Regions from separate parts of the Paraglaciecola sp. L3A3 genome, predicted to be linked through region 3. Evidence: predicted binding sites of a transcription regulator. Region 3 holds the regulator's gene; each other region holds the start of a gene.
What was found. The regulator sigma-54, encoded in region 3, starts transcription at its own class of promoters, with help from an activator protein. The targets are predictions, from matches to a motif close to GTTGGCACGNNNNTNGNNT.
Positions count from the first base shown of each region.

Region 1: a site for sigma-54 is predicted at 2,834-2,852, ahead of GQR87_RS20145 (BON domain-containing protein). Genes of this name have one in related genera too.
Region 2: a site for sigma-54 is predicted at 3,464-3,482, ahead of glnA (glutamate--ammonia ligase). Genes of this name have one in related genera too.
Region 4: a site for sigma-54 is predicted at 3,001-3,019, ahead of GQR87_RS06735 (PAS domain-containing sensor histidine kinase). Genes of this name have one in related genera too.

Region 1 covers NZ_CP047023.1:4,856,319-4,861,441, reverse strand. Annotated here, with positions in the region: gene GQR87_RS20160 (ABC transporter permease) at 1-274, opposite strand, end outside; gene GQR87_RS20155 (efflux RND transporter periplasmic adaptor subunit) at 261-1,469, opposite strand; gene GQR87_RS20150 (DUF1840 domain-containing protein) at 1,770-2,081, shown strand; gene GQR87_RS20145 (BON domain-containing protein) at 2,249-2,800, opposite strand; gene GQR87_RS20140 (hemerythrin domain-containing protein) at 3,185-3,616, shown strand; gene GQR87_RS20135 (mechanosensitive ion channel family protein) at 3,721-4,650, shown strand; gene GQR87_RS20130 (hypothetical protein) at 4,812-5,123, shown strand, end outside.
Region 2 covers NZ_CP047023.1:3,716,203-3,721,325, forward strand. Annotated here, with positions in the region: gene glnL (nitrogen regulation protein NR(II)) at 1-1,039, opposite strand, end outside; gene GQR87_RS15475 (DUF4124 domain-containing protein) at 1,123-1,647, opposite strand; gene glnA (glutamate--ammonia ligase) at 1,978-3,387, opposite strand; gene typA (translational GTPase TypA) at 3,788-5,123, shown strand, end outside.
Region 3 covers NZ_CP047023.1:4,630,081-4,635,203, forward strand. Annotated here, with positions in the region: gene lptC (LPS export ABC transporter periplasmic protein LptC) at 1-348, shown strand, start outside; gene lptA (lipopolysaccharide transport periplasmic protein LptA) at 311-859, shown strand; gene lptB (LPS export ABC transporter ATP-binding protein) at 859-1,584, shown strand; gene GQR87_RS19125 (RNA polymerase factor sigma-54) at 1,650-3,137, shown strand; gene hpf (ribosome hibernation promoting factor) at 3,163-3,450, shown strand; gene ptsN (PTS IIA-like nitrogen regulatory protein PtsN) at 3,466-3,909, shown strand; gene rapZ (RNase adapter RapZ) at 3,910-4,755, shown strand; gene GQR87_RS19145 (HPr family phosphocarrier protein) at 4,759-5,034, shown strand.
Region 4 covers NZ_CP047023.1:1,607,606-1,612,728, reverse strand. Annotated here, with positions in the region: gene fliE (flagellar hook-basal body complex protein FliE) at 1-166, opposite strand, end outside; gene GQR87_RS06740 (sigma-54 dependent transcriptional regulator) at 414-1,760, opposite strand; gene GQR87_RS06735 (PAS domain-containing sensor histidine kinase) at 1,764-2,939, opposite strand; gene GQR87_RS06730 (sigma-54 dependent transcriptional regulator) at 3,184-4,614, opposite strand; gene GQR87_RS06725 (flagellin) at 4,807-5,123, opposite strand, start outside.

The DNA of each region.
Region 1 (5,123 bases), 230 kb from region 3:
AGATATATTTATCTGTAGGGATTTTAGAAAAGTTATTGTGCTGTTTTTTTGCTTTGATACTAATGTGTGCTTGGGTGCCTAGGGTTTTATCGATCATGTTATTTTGTAGCCCAAGCATCAGGGCTGTGATAAACACAATAACAGCAGCCCCTACTGAAATGGCGACACTGATTAAAAGCGTTTGCAGTGGGTTGTCTGCCAAAAAACGTAGCGCAATACGCCATTCAATCCATAGGGACTGCCGTAAGTGAGTTATGCCATTAACGAATGACATACTGAACCGGCTCAAAGCTGACACGTGCCCGTTGACCATTAGTTAAACTGTTGCCTTGCACTACAACATCGCCTTCGGCCAAGCCAGAGATGATTTCACTGTGGCTGGTGTTGCGTAAACCCAGTGTTACCTCAACAGTGCTCACTTCTCCATTTTGCCAACGCATCACTTGGGCGTTGTCAGCCGAGACAGATAACAAATAATCGTTGGGTAACACCAAAGTAGATTCACGTTGCGCGGCAATAATATTGGCAGATACCGTCATACCTTGAAGAAATTCAGGACCAACGCCCGCATTATTTTTCTGAATTTTAATATGTACATCGATGGTGCCACGACCGCTATCTACAGCAGGGGCAATAAAATGCACTATGCCTGGCACTGTGATATCTGGCCACGCATCGGCGATTAATTGCACCTGTTGATTTAAACGCACTGGGGCAAAGTTTTTCTCATCAAGTGCGATCACAACTTCTAAGCTGTCGTTAGTTTGGCTATTACAATCTGAGCAATCACTGCGAGCAATTTCGAGTAAGGTTTTTCCAGGTTGTACAAGATCGCCAGGTTCAACATTACGGGTTTGTACCCGACCGTTAAATGGGGCATAAAGCTGTGTTTTTGCAAGCTCGGCTTCGGCACTGGCAATACGTTGCTGTAATAAACGTTCTTCGCTGTTGCCCGCCGCTAAGGCTTGAGTAGCTAGTTTTGCACGGGTCAAGGCGTTTTGAGCACTCTGCTCCAACCTCTGAGCCTGTTCAACTTGTTCAATAGGCACTAAACCTTGGTCGGCTAGTGATTTTCTACGCTTGGCTTCGCGACTAGCCTGCTGTAAATTATCGCGGGCCTCAACTAAAGCTGCCTCAGCTTGCGGGCGACTATTATTTTGTAATTGTTGCAGTAAGGTTTGTGCTTGCGCTAGGCGTGATTGTAGTTCTTTGGGGTTAAGCTCAATGAGTAAATCCCCTTTGTTGACCTGATCACCTTCTCGTACATGGCGAGCTAATACGGTACCGGTAATTTCACTACCAATACGGGCTAATGATTGATAACGCACTTCGCCACTGGCAACAATACGTAGTTCAAGAGGTAACATTTCAACGTTAATAGCCGGCAAAATAGGGCCTCGCCATTTTTGTATACCGATGAAGGAGGCAATACAAATCGAGACTATGACTATTCCATAAATTATGCGCATGTAACCTCGTTTTACTTTGCTTCGTCCATTTGATTTTATCGCTTGGATCCGCTGGTTATTTATATTTGCAGTGGCTTGTTACATTAACGTTGTTAACAGTCACTAACTTTGCCAGATAGAGATATGGTATGGGTTGTTGTGTTAGGGCACAAGGCCAGAGCGAATGTTTTCGATCAAATTACCCATAAAAAATACCTAGGGCCTTCATTAAAGAGGACTTAATGTTGTTGCAGTAAAGTATGTTGTATAGGCGTACACTTACCTTACATTTATTGAGCAACCCTTAAGAGCTAAATCATTATGTTAGTTATTTTTTCTAGTCCGGCCAGTGCCAACATTACTATGTTTGGTGATGTAGCAGTACAATTGCTGAAAATGCTGGGCCATAGCGGTACTGTTCCTAGTGCGATAAGGGCTGAAGATATTCCAGCTGCATTGGCGAGCCTAGAAGCAGCGCTCGGTGTAGCTCAGCAACAACCCGAAGCAGATGAGTCTACAGATGATAACGAAGACGCTCCTTTGGTGAGTCTACATAAACGTGCTTTACCTTTAATCGATATGCTTAAAGCTGCAGCAAAAGACGAAAATAGCGTGCAGTGGGCTAACCAATAGCAATTTTGCATCACGCTGTTGTATTCTGCTTCTAGGTTTACTCTGTGACCAATTCTTTTGCTTTTAAGCTCGAATCTCGTGGTTATATAATGCTCCATGCAGCTTTAATAATGGCAAAAAAAAAGCCCCTTTGGAGAGGGGCTGGGATAAATCTAGATAAATAAATATTAACTTTCTAGCGTTAATTCATCGATGACTCTTTCTACATCGTCTGTGTTTTTAGCTATGGCAATAGCAAGTTGACGTTCTGAGTCGTTGGTTACATAGCCTGCTAGGGTCACTACACCATCATTTACTTCTACTTCAATATCTAAACCACTGACTTCTGATTCAAACAGTAATCTAGTTTTTACTACTGTTTCTACTTTTGAGTCTTTCAGATCTTGCATCATTTCGCTGTCTTGGTTATCTGTTTGCTCAGAGACGATTGTCAGCTTGTTATCTACATCTGTTACTCCGTCTAACGAAGAAACTAATTCTTCGGCAAGAGCTTTGTCGACTGAGGTGTCAACTTTACCGGTTAGAATAACTGTGCCATTTTGTACATCAGTATTGATATCAAACGAATTTAAGTTGCCATTAAATAACAAAGTTGATTCGGCTTTGCCGTCAATCCATGCGTCTTTGGCGCCTTCTTTCCAAGTGTTCTCAGCATTAGCTGTAAAAGATGCTGTACTAATAACAGTGGCGATTAATAGTGAAAGGGTTGTACGTTTCATATTGTTTCTCCTGTTTAAAGTTCACAGAACCTAATGCCAGTTGAATGCCAGTTTTTAAGTTGTTGATATTTATCGGTTTTATTTTTTTTCTGGGGTTGGGGAACTGCTATCCATGTAATCATTACTTATATTATTGTAAAAATTTCATCTTAAGTTGCGACGTTATTACAGTCGGTATAAAAAGCAGTCAGTCGAGGTCTTAATTGTACTGGGCAAAGAATACAATTTGCTCTGTAATTATTTCATGCAAGCAATGAATGAGCTTTTTCTAATAATCATCTAATTTCATTTTTAAGCTTTAAAACAATTACTTACATGGTTTTTATCAATCTGGTACATAACTGGCTTTAAGTCTATGGAATTCATTTACTAAAGAGGTTAAGTATGGATATTTTCACTGCTCTTCGTAGCGACCATGACAAACAAAGATTTTTAATGAAGATTTTAGTGGATACATCGGGTGATTCAGCTAGCCGTCGAGATTTTTTCGCTGAGTTAAAAATACAACTTGCTGATCATGCCACGGCTGAAGAAAGATATTTTTATGCACCATTACTCAAGTCAGACAATACTGTTCAACTGACCCGACATGGTATAGCTGAACATCATGAAATAGACGAATTAGTAGAAGATTTAGAACAAACGGCAATGACCGCACCAGAATGGTTAAAAACCATGAAGGCTTTACAACATAAAGTGCTACATCACATAGATGAAGAAGAGCGAGAGTTTTTCCAACAAGCCGGTAAGGTGTTAAGTCCAACGCAAAAAATTGAGTTGGCTGCTGAATATCAAAAAGAGATGAAAGCTGAATAGTAGGAATACCAGCCAAGTGTTCACAGCACTTGGCTGGTGTGCTGTTAATAGAGAATGCAAGTAGACGCTTACTTTAGATAGAAGTGATTGTATAAGGATCTGGCATGGAGATAATTAAATTAGACAAATTCTTAAGTTTAATTGATGAGAAGTTACAAACTTGGTTAGAGGCCAGTATTAAACATTTGCCAAATTTTGTGGTGGCAATTGTCATTATTATAGTGTTTTCAATTATCGCTAGGTTTGTTGCTAAAACTGCCGGTCAAATTTTCCGTAAAACCTTAGATTCAAAACAAATTGCTTCACTTTTGGCATCTATTGTTAGGGTTTGTATCTTAGCTGCAGGTCTTTTTGTTGCATTAGATTTTTTAGGTTTGTCTGGCACAGTTACATCGTTATTGGCGGGTGCTGGTATTGTTGGCTTAGCCATAGGTTTTGCGTTTCAAGATATGACCGAAAACTTCATTGCAGGTATTGCAATGGGGATCAGGAAGCCATTTCAGATAGGTGATGTGATTAAAACCGACAAGGTGTTTGGTACCGTTAAAACCATTAATCTCCGTAACACTTTGGTTGAAACATTTTTTGGTCAGCTAGAAATAGTGCCGAACAAAATTTTATTTAGAAACATTTTGACTAACTTCACCACTACTCATATTAGACGTGTAGAGGTTCCCGTAGGTATTTCTTATGCCGACGACCCTCAAAAGGCCGCTGATGTGATCGTTGAGGCAATTAACCAATGTGATTTTGTGATTAAAAAAGAAGAAACCGCAGTTTTTGCTGAAAGTTTTGCTGATAGTAGTATCAATTTATTAGTCTGGTTTTGGATTGATTACCCAGGCGAACCGGGCTTTATGCAAGCTAGGCATGATGCAGTGATTACTGTTAAACAAGCTTTAGCTGAAGCAGATATACTGATCCCGTTCCCAATACGTACCTTAGACTTTGCCGCCAAAGGTGGCGAAAAACTAAACGCTATGTTACAACCTGTAGATAAAACGAATAGTGAGTCCCAAGTAAAAGAAACTTAATATATTTTAAATTTGGAGGTTCTATGAGTTCAATAATAAACATTTTGATAATGGCTGGGCTAGTGATTTTTGTTATCTTCGTGGCTGGAATAATAATGGCTAAGAAGCATAATTCAAAAGATGACTAAGCACTAAAGCTGGTTACTTTTTCAGGGACGACAATGAAAACTAAAATTGTTCAGCAGTATAAATTGCCAATTGGTATGCTTAACATACTTGCTCTATCTGGCGATAAATGTGTCGGCGTTGGTGTTAATCATAACTTTGAAAATAAGCTAGTGGTAATGCAGAATGGGCAGTATCAAATCCTAGACTATGAAATTCCTAAATTAAAAGGCTCTGATATTTATCACAGAACGGCATTATTTAAGACTGACAAGGGTTTTGGCTGTGTTTTCGATAATGTAGTGGTTAAATACTCTTTTGATAATAGCGAATTTGTAGAGTATGTAATTAAAAACATGCCTCCATTA
Region 2 (5,123 bases), 910 kb from region 3:
TAAATTCGGTTTTCCCCTGCCAACTTTCAACGTCGATTTTACCTCGATGGTGACCAATTAAGGTCTGCGAAATTGACAGTCCTAATCCACTACCTTCGGCTTTAGTCGTCACCATGGGATAAAACAATGTGTCTTTTAGTTCAGCAGGGATGCCTGGCCCATTATCAATAATGCTTATTTTTACGCATAGAGGGAAACAAACACCGTGGATAATCACTCTCCTGTCTATACGTGTAACGATTCTAATTTCCCCTTTTATTTCTGGGTATTGCATCAAAGCTTGCACACTATTACGTACAATATTTAAGGTTGCTTGTTGGAACATATCTTGATCTAGGTATAAATCCGGAATACTCGGATCGTAATCTCGAATAATAGAAATAGAGTGACTCGGATCTAGGTTCACTAAAGTACATACTTTTTCTAACACTTCATGTACGTTATACCAGTTAAACTTAGGCCTAATATTGGGCCCTAGCAAACGATCGACTAAGTTTCTCAACCTATCTGATTGTTCAATAATCACTCCAGTAAACTCTTTAAGCTCTTCTGAATGCAATTCTTTTTCTAATAACTGAGCGGCTCCACGAATGCCTCCAAGAGGATTTTTAATTTCATGGGCTAATCCTCGCACTAATTCTTTCGCAGCTTGTTGTTGCGCCCATTGATGATTGTCTTGGCTAATTTTTTTCTGTTGTTCAACCAATCGAATTTCAATTAATAAATAACTTCTATTCAGCTCACGCATACTGGTTACCGAAACATCAGCTTGAGTATGCCTGCCATCTAAAAAGGTAAGTTCTACCTCACTGTCTGAAAATGACTCACCTTGCTCCATTGAATGTTTAAGCCGTTCAATATCTAGACTAGAAGTAGAAATAAATTGGTAAATGGGATAATCCATTAACAAACCTAGACTACGTTCAAATAATGCCTGTGCGGCATGATTAGCATATCGAATATGCATTTTTTCATTTAGTTGTAGGACGGCCGTTGAGAGGTTATCCAATAAAGTTTCAGAGATTACAGAGTCGGTCATATATTCAACAAATTAGTCGCACCATTAAAGTGCAGTATAAGCATTTACCACCGATAAAATAACACTATTTGTATAAAATATACTTAATTAGCATTAAACAGAGCAGTAGCCTTGTGCAGATAAAACACCTGCGATTGTGATGATGCAAGGATCTTGCCTGAATTGTTAAGAAGCTTAATTTCTATTAAATGCATGCCACGATTGATTTCTTTTAATTCAAAGACCGGCGATGTTTGAGTTTTAACTGCTTGATTATCTATAATTAATTGAAGCTTACCTGCACCTTTTGGGGTCACATTAACTTTAATCGTCACATCACCAGCATTGTTTCTTAACGTTTCCTCATTTAAAGGAGAAATAATGGTAACTTGGTACTGAATCTGAGACGCTTGCTTAATAACATTTTGACTACTTAAAGGCTTTTGAGATGCCGCATTATTCAACGCAGGCATTACCACATTATTCACAGCCGACAGGTTAACTGGAACCGAACCTTGAATGGGTGAATCACTATATATTACTGTGCCATCAGCTTGAGTCGTCTTGTAAAGTACTTTAGCGGACACTTCAACACAAACCAGTAAAGCTAGCATGTAGATTAATTTCACTCTTGCCCCCTCAATAAACTAATAATTATCTCTAATCCGTCTTTATGGAATACCGCTTATATCGTCATTGTTCCTACATGTCGTTAGCAGCAAGCCATTCTTTTACTTTTAACTATTACTTCTGCTTTTCATCTTTTGTAGGTCCATTTATGGCGTCTATTGCTCAGCCTTGACGGGCTAAAGCCACGACCTACAGTGCTTTTATCTTTACCTGCTTCACTCAGCCCCACTCTGCTTAGTCTGCTTTTCACAATCGTCAAAACAGTGTAGCTTTATTCAACGCAAAAAAAAGCCCGCATCTGCGGGCTTTGTTATTAAATTTTATATCTATTACAAGCTGTAATACATATCAAACTCAACTGGGTGAGTTGTCATATTAAGCAATTGAACTTCTTGTTGCTTAAGCTCGATGTAAGCATCAATCATTTCATCAGTCATTACACCACCAGCCGTTAAGAAATCACGATCACTGTTAAGTGCTTCTAACGCTTCTTCTAAAGAGCTAGCTACCTGAGGGATAGCTGCTGCTTCTTCAGCAGGCAAGTCGTATAGATCTTTATCCATAGAATCGCCAGGGTGAATTTTGTTTTTGATCCCGTCAAGGCCAGCCATAAGCATTGCAGAGAATGCTAGGTATGGGTTACCTGTTGGGTCAGGGAAACGAACTTCGATACGGCGAGCTCTATCCGTTGTTACATATGGAATACGGATAGAAGCAGAACGGTTACGAGCAGAGTAAGCAAGCATTACTGGTGCTTCGAATCCAGGTACTAAACGTTTGTAAGAGTTCGTAGAAGCATTAGTGAAAGCATTAATCGCTTTAGCATGTTTGATGATACCGCCAATGTAGAACAAAGCTTCTTCAGACATACCTGCATACTTATCACCTGCAAAAATGTTTTTGCCATCTTTAGATATTGATTGGTGAACGTGCATACCAGAACCATTATCGCCAACAATAGGTTTAGGCATGAAAGTAGCTGTTTGACCATATGCATGAGCAACATTATGTACAACATACTTATATATTTGTACTTCATCCGCTTTCTTAACAAGGGTATTAAACAAACATGCAATTTCGTTTTGACCAGCAGTTGCTACTTCGTGGTGATGAGCTTCAACGGTTAAGCCCATTTCTTCCATTACTAGACACATAGCAGCACGAATATCGTGAGCAGAATCGACTGGAGGAACAGGGAAGTATCCGCCTTTAACACCTGGACGGTGAGCCATGTTGCCGTCTTCAAAATCAGCCCCAGAGTTCCATTTTGCTTCAGCTGAATCTAATTTGTAGAAAGAACCTGCCATGTCGGTATGAAATTTAACATCGTCAAACAAGAAAAATTCTGGCTCTGGACCAAATAAAGCAGTGTCACCAATGCCCGTTGCTACCAAATATTGTTCTGCACGGTTTGCAACAGAACGTGGGTCACGATCATAACCTTGGTTAGTAGTCGGCTCTAAAATATCACAACGGATATTTATTTGAGTTTCTTCAGCAAATGGGTCTAATACCGCAGTTTCTGGGTCAGGCATAAGGATCATGTCTGATTCGTTGATCCCTTTCCAACCAGAAATTGAAGAACCATCAAACATTTTGCCTTCTTCAAAGAAGTCTTCGTCAACTTGATGAGTAGGGATAGAAATGTGCTGTTCTTTACCTTTAGTATCAGTAAAGCGTAAATCAACAAACTTAGCTTCGGTTTCTTTGATAAGGTCTAAGGCCTTTTGTGCTGACATAATGTCCTCCAGATTAATAAATAAAAGTATTGCTTAGAGCTTAATAACCCTACTCAATAAAAAAGTTGCTTAAAGAAAGCGATTATCATGCCACAAAGATCGCCTCTTGGAATGTCTTTATTTGGTTATTTTTGCCCTGATTAGAAAATAAAACACAAAAACAATGCACCAAAAAGATCCACCGCACCACCATAGCAGTGCAACTGCACTTGATAGTAGCAAGACGTCAGAGAATTGTTATCTTCAGGTTACTAAATTTCATTTGTTTGCTTTATTTCACAGTTATCTGCATTTGGGATTCGCTTAATTGGGCATAAGACTGTACAATTCGCGCCCATAAAATTTCAGTTAATTTTGCGGTCTGTTTAAATTAGTAGTCCGCCATCATAGAGTAAAGCCAATGAGTGTACCAAACACCTCAATCGAAAATTTGAGGAATATAGCGATAATAGCCCACGTCGATCACGGAAAAACCACCCTAGTTGACAAGTTATTACAACAGTCTGGCACATTAGAAGCAAGTCGAGGTGAAGCCGAAGAACGTGTGATGGACTCTAACGACATTGAAAAAGAACGTGGTATTACCATTCTTGCAAAAAACACTGCAATTAAATGGAACGACTTCCGCATCAATATAGTGGACACTCCTGGACACGCCGATTTCGGTGGTGAAGTTGAACGTGTAATGTCAATGGCAGATTCAGTGTTATTGTTAGTAGATGCGCAAGAAGGCCCAATGCCACAAACGCGTTTTGTCACACAAAAAGCATTTGCTCAAGGTTTGAAACCTATTGTTGTTATCAATAAAATCGATAAGCCTGGCGCTCGTCCTGATTGGGTAATGGATCAAGTATTTGATTTGTTCGACAATCTAGGCGCAACTGACGATCAACTAGATTTTGAAGTGGTTTACGCATCAGCTATAAATGGCTGGGCAACCAATGATCTAGATGTTGAAAGCGATAGCATGACTCCTTTGTTTGAAACGATTATCAAACATGTTAAGCCGCCTGCTGCCGATATGAACGGCCCATTACAAATGCAAATTTCACAACTTGATTACAACTCTTATGTAGGTGTAATTGGTATCGGTCGTATTACCAGTGGTTCGGTTAAGCCTAACCAACAAGTGACTATCATTGGTGCTGATGGCAAAACTCGCAATGGTAAAGTCGGACAGGTTCAAGGTTACTTAGGACTACAACGTCATGAAGTAGAATCTGCTGATGCCGGTGACATTATTGCTATAACAGGTGTCGGCGAACTTAAAATATCCGATACTATTTGTGATCCAAATGCAGTAGTAGCCTTACCGCCACTTTCTGTTGATGAACCAACGGTGACCATGACTTTTCAAGTCAACAACTCTCCTTTTGCTGGTAAAGAAGGTAAATTTGTTACCTCTCGAAATATCCTTGAGCGTTTACAACATGAGTTGATCCACAACGTGGCACTTAAAGTTGAAGAAATTCCTACTGACCCAGATAAATTCCGTGTTTCAGGTCGTGGTGAACTTCACTTAGGTATATTAATTGAAAACATGCGTCGTGAAGGTTACGAATTAGCCGTTTCTCGTCCAGAAGTAATTTTGAAAGAAGTTGATGGTACGACCCACGAACCATACGAATCTGTAACGATTGATGTTGAAGAAGAACATCAAGGTTCTGTTATGGAACAACTTGGTACTCGTAAAGGTGAATTAACTAATATGGCACCAGATGGTAAAGGCCGTATAC
Region 3 (5,123 bases):
TTAGGATTTACCCTCTTTAAGCAGCCTGAATATTTGCTATTTTCTCAAACCGAACATCCTTGGCAAGTCAATGCACAAGAAGGCACCTTATACGAAGACCAACGTTTACAATTCGAGAACGATGTCGAAATCAAGAGCTTAAATAAAGATGGTTATGTTCAAACCATACGTACCAGTTTTGTAGAAATAAATTTAATTGACAAAACCATGACCTCAGATCAGGCTGTAGAAATTATCGGTCCAAACTATGTCATTAACAGCAACGGCTTTACCGTTAGCCTTGAAACCCAAAAATACGAGTTACTAGATCATGTTAAAACCGTTTACCAGCCATCTTCTCAAGACTAAGTTAGTTCTTGCAATTTTAGTGTCGACATCAGCATTTGCCGGCAAGGAAGACTTTACTCAAACCATCAAAGTTGCCTCTAATTATCAAGAAGGTGATGGCATTAATAAGCAAGCTATATATCGTGGTAATGTTCAAATTAGCCAAGGCAGCCTTGTCGTGACCGCCGATGAAGTCAAAGTAGATGCCAGCCAAGGTGAGGGAAATGAAATATTCATTGCCACAGGCAATCCAGCAGAATATTCTCAGCAGCAGGAAGATGGTAGTAAAGTTACCGCCAAAGCTAAAGAAATCATGTACAGAAGAGATACTCGCTCTTTATCACTTAAAGGTGATGCACAAATCGAACAAAACTCCAGCAGTGTGAAAGGTAATTCGATTATGTTCAACATGGAGCTTGAACAAATCATTGCTCAAGGCAATAATCAAGAAAGTGGTCGGGTTATTACAATTTTCCAACCCGAATCTAAAAACAAAGTTAACAGCGTCAAACAACAGGGATCAAAACCTTAATGGCCGTATTAAAAGCCTCTCATTTAGCCAAGTCTTATAAATCACGACAAGTTGTTAGAGATGTCAGCTTAGAGGTATCCACAGGACAAATTGTTGGCTTGTTAGGGCCAAATGGTGCCGGAAAAACCACAACCTTTTATATGATTGTTGGCTTAGTCCCCCTTGATAAGGGTGAAATATATATTGATCAACAAGCTTTAACTTTACAACCCATGCATGTCCGAGCCCGACAAGGTATCGGTTATTTACCACAAGAAGCCTCTATTTTTAGAAAGCTCACTGTTTATCAGAATTTAATGGCTATATTGCAAACTCGCAAAGAGCTATCCAAAGAACAAAGAGAACAACAGGCTGACTCATTATTGGATGAGTTTAACATTAACCATATTCGCAACAGCTTAGGCATGAGCCTTTCTGGTGGAGAACGCCGCCGTGTAGAAATTGCTCGGGCACTGGCAGCAGATCCTGAGTTTATTCTACTTGACGAACCATTTGCAGGGGTCGACCCTATTTCAGTAAATGATATAAAAAAAATAATTCAACATTTACGAGACCGAGGGATAGGTGTATTAATTACTGACCATAACGTACGTGAAACCTTAGATGTATGCGAAAAAGCTTATATAGTAAGTCACGGTGAACTCATTGCATCTGGTACCTCAGAAGAAGTTTTAAGTGATCAACGTGTAAGAGATGTATACCTTGGTGAGCAATTCAGGCTATAGTTAGCCATAAATTGACTCGGCTGATATCAACAACGAATTAAACATAAATTAAACATAAGAAGTAAATGAAACCCTCTTTACAGTTAAAATTTAGCCAACAACTCACAATGACACCTCAGTTGCAGCAAGCGATTAAGCTCCTGCAACTGTCTACACTTGACTTACAAACAGAGATCCAAGAGGCACTTGATTCAAACCCTCTATTGGAAGTAGACGAGCAATTTGATAGTGCTGGTGATAAAGCTTTAGAAACCAATCATGATGCCAATGGCGCAAATGACGCTTCAGAGGTCAATGTCGACAATATTGACTCAGGCGATGCTTTACAAAACAACGATATTCCAGAAGACTTACCATTAGATAGCACTTGGGATGAATATTTAAGTGCTTCATCTGCCCCAGCGCCTTCACCTGTTAGCAGTTCTGGCCCGTCACATGATGACGACCAAATTTTCCAAGGTGAGACCACTGACAATATTCAAGACCATTTACTTTGGCAAGTGCGCCTGACCCATTTCAGCGATAACGATCAAGCCATAGCTATCGCCATTATTGATTCTATTGATGAAGGTGGTTATTTAACCATCAGCACAGAAGAAGTATTGGCCAGCATGGACGATGAAGAAATTGAGTTAGATGAAGTAGAAGTGGTACTTAAACGTATTCAAATGCTCGATCCAATCGGCTCTGGCGCCAGAAGCGCACAAGAATGCCTACTGATTCAATTAAAACAGTTTGCAGCTGAAACTCCATGGCTAGCAGAAGCCAAAATGTTAATTACCGACTATTGTGATCTGATTGGTAGTAAAGATTATCGTACCTTAATGCGTAAAACTCGTCTAAAAGAAGAAGAGTTACGAGAAGCCATGCGTTTACTACAAACGCTCAACCCTCGTCCGGGTACGGCTATCGTTACTGGAGAACCAGAATACGTTATTCCAGATGTATCGGTAAGCAAAAAAAATGGTCGCTGGGCCGTTGAACTTAACCCAGACAGTTTGCCAAAGCTGAACGTAAATCAGCAATATGCAGCCATGAGTAAAAGTGTCAAAAACAGTTCTGATAGCCAATTTATTCGTTCTCATTTACAAGAAGCCAAATGGTTTATTAAAAGTGTTGAGAGTCGGAACGAAACCTTATTAAAAGTATCTAATTGTATAGTACAACAACAAATGGGATTTTTTGAACACGGTCCCGAAATGATGAAACCTATGGTGTTAAATGATGTGGCAGAAATGGTGGACATGCACGAATCGACTATTTCACGAGTAACCACGCAAAAGTATATGCATACACCTAGAGGTATTTTTGAACTTAAATATTTTTTCTCAAGCCATGTAGCAACAGATGCGGGCGGAGAATGTTCATCAACAGCCATTAGAGCGTTGATCAAAAAGCTGGTCGCAGCTGAAAAGCCAAGTAAACCTTTAAGCGACAGCAAAATTGCACAATTGTTGGCCGACCAAGGTATACAAGTGGCCAGGCGAACAATAGCAAAATACCGGGAATCATTATTGATACCCCCGTCTAACCAACGTAAGAGCCTATTATAGGCGAATTTTAGAAGGAAGAGGCGATATGCAAATTAACCTTACTGGTCATCATGTAGATATTACAGATTCTTTGAGAGACTATGTCGACACTAAATTCACCAAGTTAGAACGACATTTTGATCATATCAACAATGTGCACGTAATTTTAAATGTAGAAAAGCTTAGTCAAAAAGCCGAAGCTACATTACACCTCAGTGGAACGGAGGTGTTCGCAACATCTGAGCATGCAGATATGTATGCAGCAATAGATGGCTTAATCGATAAACTTGATAGACAAGTGATTAGGCATAAGGAAAAAGTCAAACGCCATTAACTATAGAATCCCATAATGGAAATTAAAGACATTCTTCACCCTGACTGCACTTTATGTGCAGTTCAGGGCACTAGTAAAAAAAGAGTACTTGAACTCATTAGCCAAACGGCGTCTCAAGTGATTAGCAACATAGATCAAGCAACCATACTGGCCAGTTTAACCGGCAGAGAAAAAATGGGTAGCACTGGGATTGGCAATGGTATCGCCCTCCCCCATGGTAGATTAAAAGATCTAGAAAATGTCTTAGCCATAGTGGTCACCAGTGAAACACCTATTCCCTATGATGCTATTGACAATCAACCTGTAGATATTTTTATTGCTATTTTAGTGCCAGAAGAAAAAGCATCCGAACACTTAGGTACTTTATCTGCGATTGCCCAAAAATTAACGAACAAAGATACATTACATAGAATTCGCAGTGCAAAAACTAATCAAGAACTATTTGAGGTTATGAGCTAAATGAAACTCATCATTATCAGCGGACGATCAGGCTCAGGTAAATCTGTAGTATTACGAGCATTGGAAGATCTCGGTTACTATTGTGTAGACAATATCCCAGTTAACTTGTTGCCCACTCTGACCCACACAGTGGTAGATGAATACGATCAAGTGGCAGTAAGTATCGACGTAAGAAACTTACCGAAAGACACTAACGAGCTAGTGGAAATTCTCGATTATTTACCTTCTACATGGAATCTAACCATACTTTATCTAGATGCCAGTGATGATATTTTGATTAAACGTTTTAGTGAAACTAGACGTTTACACCCACTGTCTAAACAAAATAAATCGTTGTCTGATGCGATCCAAGCTGAAAGTAAATTATTAGCCCCTATTGCCGAACGGGCTGACCTTTATTTAGATACCGATCAGTTATCAGTTCACCAATTAGCTGAAATAGTACGTGAAAGGATTTTGGGTAAAAAAAGTTCTAGATTAGTATTAGTGTTTGAATCATTTGGTTTTAAATATGGCATTCCCAAAGACGCAGATTACGTATTTGACGCCCGCTTTTTACCTAACCCGCACTGGGAGCCAGATCTCAAACAATTAACAGGTCTCGACAGTCCTGTACAAATATTCTTAGGTTCACAACCTATAGTGACTAAATTTATTTGGCAAATTCAAAATTTAATTTCTACTTGGTTACCCCACTTAGAAAGAAACAATCGTAGTTACGTGACCATAGCAATAGGCTGTACAGGCGGCCAACATAGATCTGTCTATGTCACCGAAATCCTAGCTAAAACGTTTAGTGACTCACATCCAGATGTACAAATTCGCCACCGCGAACTAAATAGGTAAACTATGCCAAGGATTGAAAAAACACTGCTTATTGTCAATAAGCTAGGGTTGCACGCCCGAGCAGCAACACAATTAGTAAAATTAACCACTCAATTTGATGCTGAAATCACCTTATATCAAGGCGATAAACAAGCCTCTGCCAATAGTGTGTTAGGCCTAATGATGTTAGAAAGCCACCAAGGTGAAGAAGTTAAAGTCGTCAGTGAAGGCAAAGATGCCCAAGCAGCCTTGGACGCGGTAGAAAGCCTGATTGTTGATAAGTTTAATGAGGAAGAATAAGAATCTTTAATGTGCTTCGCACACCAAGCATGACTTCGTCACTTATAAGCTGCGCATACTTTTGCTTTTTAACAAAAACTTCAGAAAAT
Region 4 (5,123 bases), 2.3 Mb from region 3:
CTTCAAGTTGCATACTATTTACGGTATCAAGTGCATTACCTAATAAATCTGCAAAGTTTTGCGAGGAAGGATTCCCTTGAATAGCTTCAGGCGTCCCAAAATCCATTTTGCTTTGAGCGGCCATACTTTGCATTTCTTGGTAAAGAGACTGTGCTTTTATATCCATGACATACCCCGGTAACTAGTAACTTTAAATTGCGAATTAATACAAGTAAAAGCAAAGTAAATGCCAAATTATCATAAAGTGACAAATATAAAAATAAACCATAAATATCAATGACTTAAAAACCAAAAAAGATAGAATGGAGCGTCATAATATTGACAAACAACCAATAAAGCAGATAAAAAAAGTCGCCTTAACTGGCGACTAAAGGGAGAGTGATGGTGACGCTATATAAAAATTAATGGACTCATTAGGCAGGTAATTCAATACCTACTTCACGCATTTTTGCTAATTTATATCTTAGAGTACGTGGACTAATACCTAAACGCTCAGCAACATCTTTTCTACGACCTTTGCAACTTTGCAAAGTATCCAGAATAATTTGATGTTCTTGCTGACGTAATTCTGAGCCTAGTTTACTGCTATCTTCTTCCACTATTTGCGAATCACCTATAGCTGGTGATGAGGAAACCTCTTGTTCGATCATCAAATCAATCGCATCAATTTGTTGACCATCAGCTAAAATAAGCGCTCGCTGAATAACATTTTCTAACTCTCGCACATTACCAGGCCAGCTGTGTTGCAATAACTTACTACGACCAGCCGCTGTCAGTTTTGGGATAACACTGCCTTGTTTTTGGCAATGGCGTTCGATTAAATGCTCTGCTAAAGGAACTATGTCACCCGCTCGTTTATCCAGTGGTAACCAAGTTAAAGGGAATACATTTAGGCGATAATATAAATCTTCTCTGAATTCACCCGCCTCAACAGTTTGTTTAATATTGCGGTTACTGGTTGCTACAACACGTACATCTAAAGAAATAGTTTTACGACTACCTAAGCGCTCAACTTCTTTTTCTTGTAACACACGTAATAACTTGGCTTGTAAACTTAGGTCCATTTCACTGATTTCATCCAGTAAAATAGTGCCACCTTGAGCTTGTTCAAATTTACCTGGGCAGGCTTGTAAAGCACCGGTAAATGCACCTTTGTCGTAACCAAATAAGGTAGCTTCTAGCATATTTTCTGGGATCGCAGCACAATTTATCGCCACAAATGGTTTTTCATTTCTGGGTGATTGATCATGGATAAATCTAGCTAACACTTCTTTACCAGATCCACTAGGGCCCAAGACCATAACGGACGCATCAGAGCGAGCTACTTTTTTAGCTAAATCTAATAATTGAATACTACTAGGATCATCTACAATTGGCGTTCTTGATTCTACTTTTTGCGCAGGCGCATAACGTCCAACAAGGTTTAATAACACTTCAGGGGCAAAAGGTTTCGACAAATAATCAGTAGCGCCATCTCGCATAGCTTGTACAGCATCGTCAATAGTGGCATAGGCGGTCATGAGCAATATTGGTAAATTGGGGTATTTGGTTTTAATATTCTTCAGCAGTAATAAACCACTCATACCACCCATTTGAATATCACTTACCACTAAATCAATATTTTGTTCAGATAGTTTAATTAATGCCTGCTCACCACTGTCAGCTTCTACTACATGATAATTGCCCAACAATAGTGTATCCACTAAAGCTTCTCGCAACCCTGCATCATCTTCAACTATTAAAATTTTGGCTTGAGTCATTTTCTAGCTCCTCGCCGCATCGGCTGTATATTTTTGAGAATTGTTAGCGTAGACAACATCTTTCTCGCTAGAATTATGTTGATTGAAAGTGGGTAAACAAATGGTAAAACTTGCGCCACCATCAGCAGTATTCGACACTTTTACTTTGCCTTGGTGTGATTGAGCCACGCCTTTCACTACGGCTAATCCTAAACCAGTACCGTTACTTTTAGTGGTATAAAATGGTTCAAACACTTGCTCCCTAACCACTTCACTCACACCAGGTCCATTATCAGAAACTGATAAGTTTACCCAATCAGGTTTAGTAGTATCTAAATTTGCAGCTAGTGTAATAACAGCATTATCAGGGATAACTTCTAGGGCGTTGTGGATCAGATTTTGTATGGCTCCACACAGTGCAGTTTTATTACCTAAAATAACCACATCAGGATCTGGCAATAACAGTACTAATTTAGCTTTATGTCTGAGTACCATGGCATCACTACCTTGCTGTACTTCATTCAATAGGTTTTGTAAGGATATTTCTGTGACAACTTGCTCTTTGCCACTTTTAGCAAACAACAACATGTCATTCACCTGGCTTTCTAGATCCCGTAAACGTGAGATTAATTTATCACTGAATTTATCTCGCGAGGATTTATTCAATGTCCCATTGGATAAGTTTGCCGCATATAGCATAGCTGCTGATAAAGGAGTTCGAATTTGATGAGCCAATGAAGCCACCATTTTCCCTAGAGAAGATAATTTTTGCAGATGACCAATACGTTGTTGTAATTGACGAGTTTCAGTTAAGTCAGTCAAGACAATTAGTTGACCTGGTTCTTTAATTAATGGGGTAATCGACAATTTAACTTTACGCCCATCATGTAATGACACTTCATGACCATCATCGGCTTGAGGTTTAAAGGATCTAAGAATAATAGTACGCCACAACTGGCCTTCTAATGGTTCACCTAATAGATCTTTTGCTAAATCGTTTGATTGTTTAACCACACCTTTACCATCCACCACGACTACACCTGCGGGCATAACTTGCAATAAATGTTCTAGCCGATTAGCTTGTGAACGCAGAGACTCCAACTCATTATTATCCACTTCTGAGCTTGTATTTTGAAATAGATCATTTAGCCCAGAACAACGATAGTCCGAAGATGAATGTAAACCTGTATCAACTAACATATTTGGTATCCCCATATATTCCTCGTGTCAAAACTTAGACAGAATAATTACATGGAGACTAAAGCACATCTCATGCCAATAAAAATACCTATATAATTCAATTAATTACATGAATTTCATAGAATTATCAAACGTCAATGAAATGACAATTACAATATTTTCAAGGGACAAAAATATATACAGGAGGGGATAAAGCCGATGGTAATCGGCGAGATAAAGATAAGGGGAGATAAAAATTGGGGGGTTATGCTTTACTAATTTCGTACTTACGCATTTTTTCGACCAATGTAGTTCTACGCATACCCAAGGCATCGGCAGCCCTAGCGACAACCCAATCTTGTTGCTCAAGTGCTTGGCTAATTAAACTAATTTCTAACTCCGAAATATATTCTTTTAAATTTAAGCCATCAGAAGGAAGCTCGGTTGATAAAGACAGTTCACTTTGCAGTTCATCTTCATCTTCTTCAGAGCTAGCACCAAAAGCGGCATTAATCGCTTCTCGTTCCAAAAGTTCTTCAGGATAATCAGGTTCATAAGTTTCTGCATCAATATGTTTATATTTACTGGGTAAATCAGTAAGATCGATTAAACGATTCGGATATAGAATCATTAACCTTTCAACTAAATTTGAAAGCTCACGAACATTCCCTGCCCACTGATGCTCCATTAAAGAAGTTAACGCATTTTCGGTGAACTTAATTCTTGCATTATCTCCTTCTAGACGGGAAACAAGCTCTTGTAACAATAAGGGAATATCTTCTTTTCGCTCACGTAATGCAGGGCTATCTATAGGAAAAACATTCAGACGATAATACAAGTCTTCCCTAAATTGCCCCTCTTCAATCATAGTTTCTAAATTACGGTGAGTGGCAGCAATCACTCGCACATCACATTTAATAGGTTTAGTACCACCTACCCTTTCATAGGTTCGCTCTTGTAATACACGCAACAATTTAACTTGCATTTGTAAAGGCATATCGCCTATTTCATCTAAGAACAGCGTACCGCCTTCAGCTAATTCAAAACGGCCTTTGCGAGAACTTATCGCGCCAGTAAAAGCGCCTTTTTCATGACCAAACAATTCACTTTCTAACAACTCACCAGGAATAGCACCACAGTTAACAGGAACAAAGATACTATCTGTACGATTGGATAAAAAGTGTACATTGCGAGCAATCACTTCTTTACCTGTTCCAGATTCGCCTAATACTAAAACATTCGCTTCAGTAGGAGCGACTTGTTCAATTAGATGCCTAACACTTTGGATTTCGTCACTCTTACCAACCAAGCTGCGAAACAAACGTGTCTTATTATTAACACTGGTTTTAGTATTGGGCTGCAGTCTTTTATATTCTTGGCAGCGGTGTAACATTTGCGTAAGGATCGGGTAAGTGACAGGCTCGTCGACAGCACCAACAATATTCCCTTTAGTTTCAAATGAGTCAAAGTTGCCCACAAAAATAAAAGGTTGGCGAGGAAACTTCTCACTTATATCGGTTGCTAGTTCATAATTAGAGGCGTCAATTAGCACTGAGCTTACTTCGGCTCTATTCTGTAAAGTGTCTATCGCAGCAGCGAATGTGACAGAAACAGAAACTTCCCCCAAAAATGCTAAAATAGTACTTAGATTATTGGCTCTCATTTCATCAGAACTAATAATCAGAATTTGACTCATACTATCCCTCAGTTTTATGAACTTTATTATAATTAACTGTATTACATACGATTTTAACCATTCAAGGCTGGATAGCAATAAAATTTAAAGTAAATTAATTACCGGAAATGTAGCAGAGAAAATAATCGTATTTAATTTAAGCAAAAAAAAGAGCAGCATGGCTACTCTTTTAAAATGATTAGGAATTTCAAACTAACCATTTAATAAAGACAATACCTGCCCTGCCTGCTGGTTTGCCATGCTTTGTACTGCAATGTTGGCATCACTTAAAATGCCTGCCGCAACATTTTCAGATGTAGCTTGCGCATAATCTGTATCTTGAATACGACTTCTTGCTGCTGCAACATTTATATCTGTTTGTTGTAAATTTCTGGCGGCACTTTCAAATTGATTTTGCGTGGCACCTAAATCAGCACGAGCACTACCGACATATTCCACCGCACTATCAGCAGCCGCTAATGCATCTTCAGCGCCTTGTGCGGTAGTTAAATCTACATTTAAAATATCGT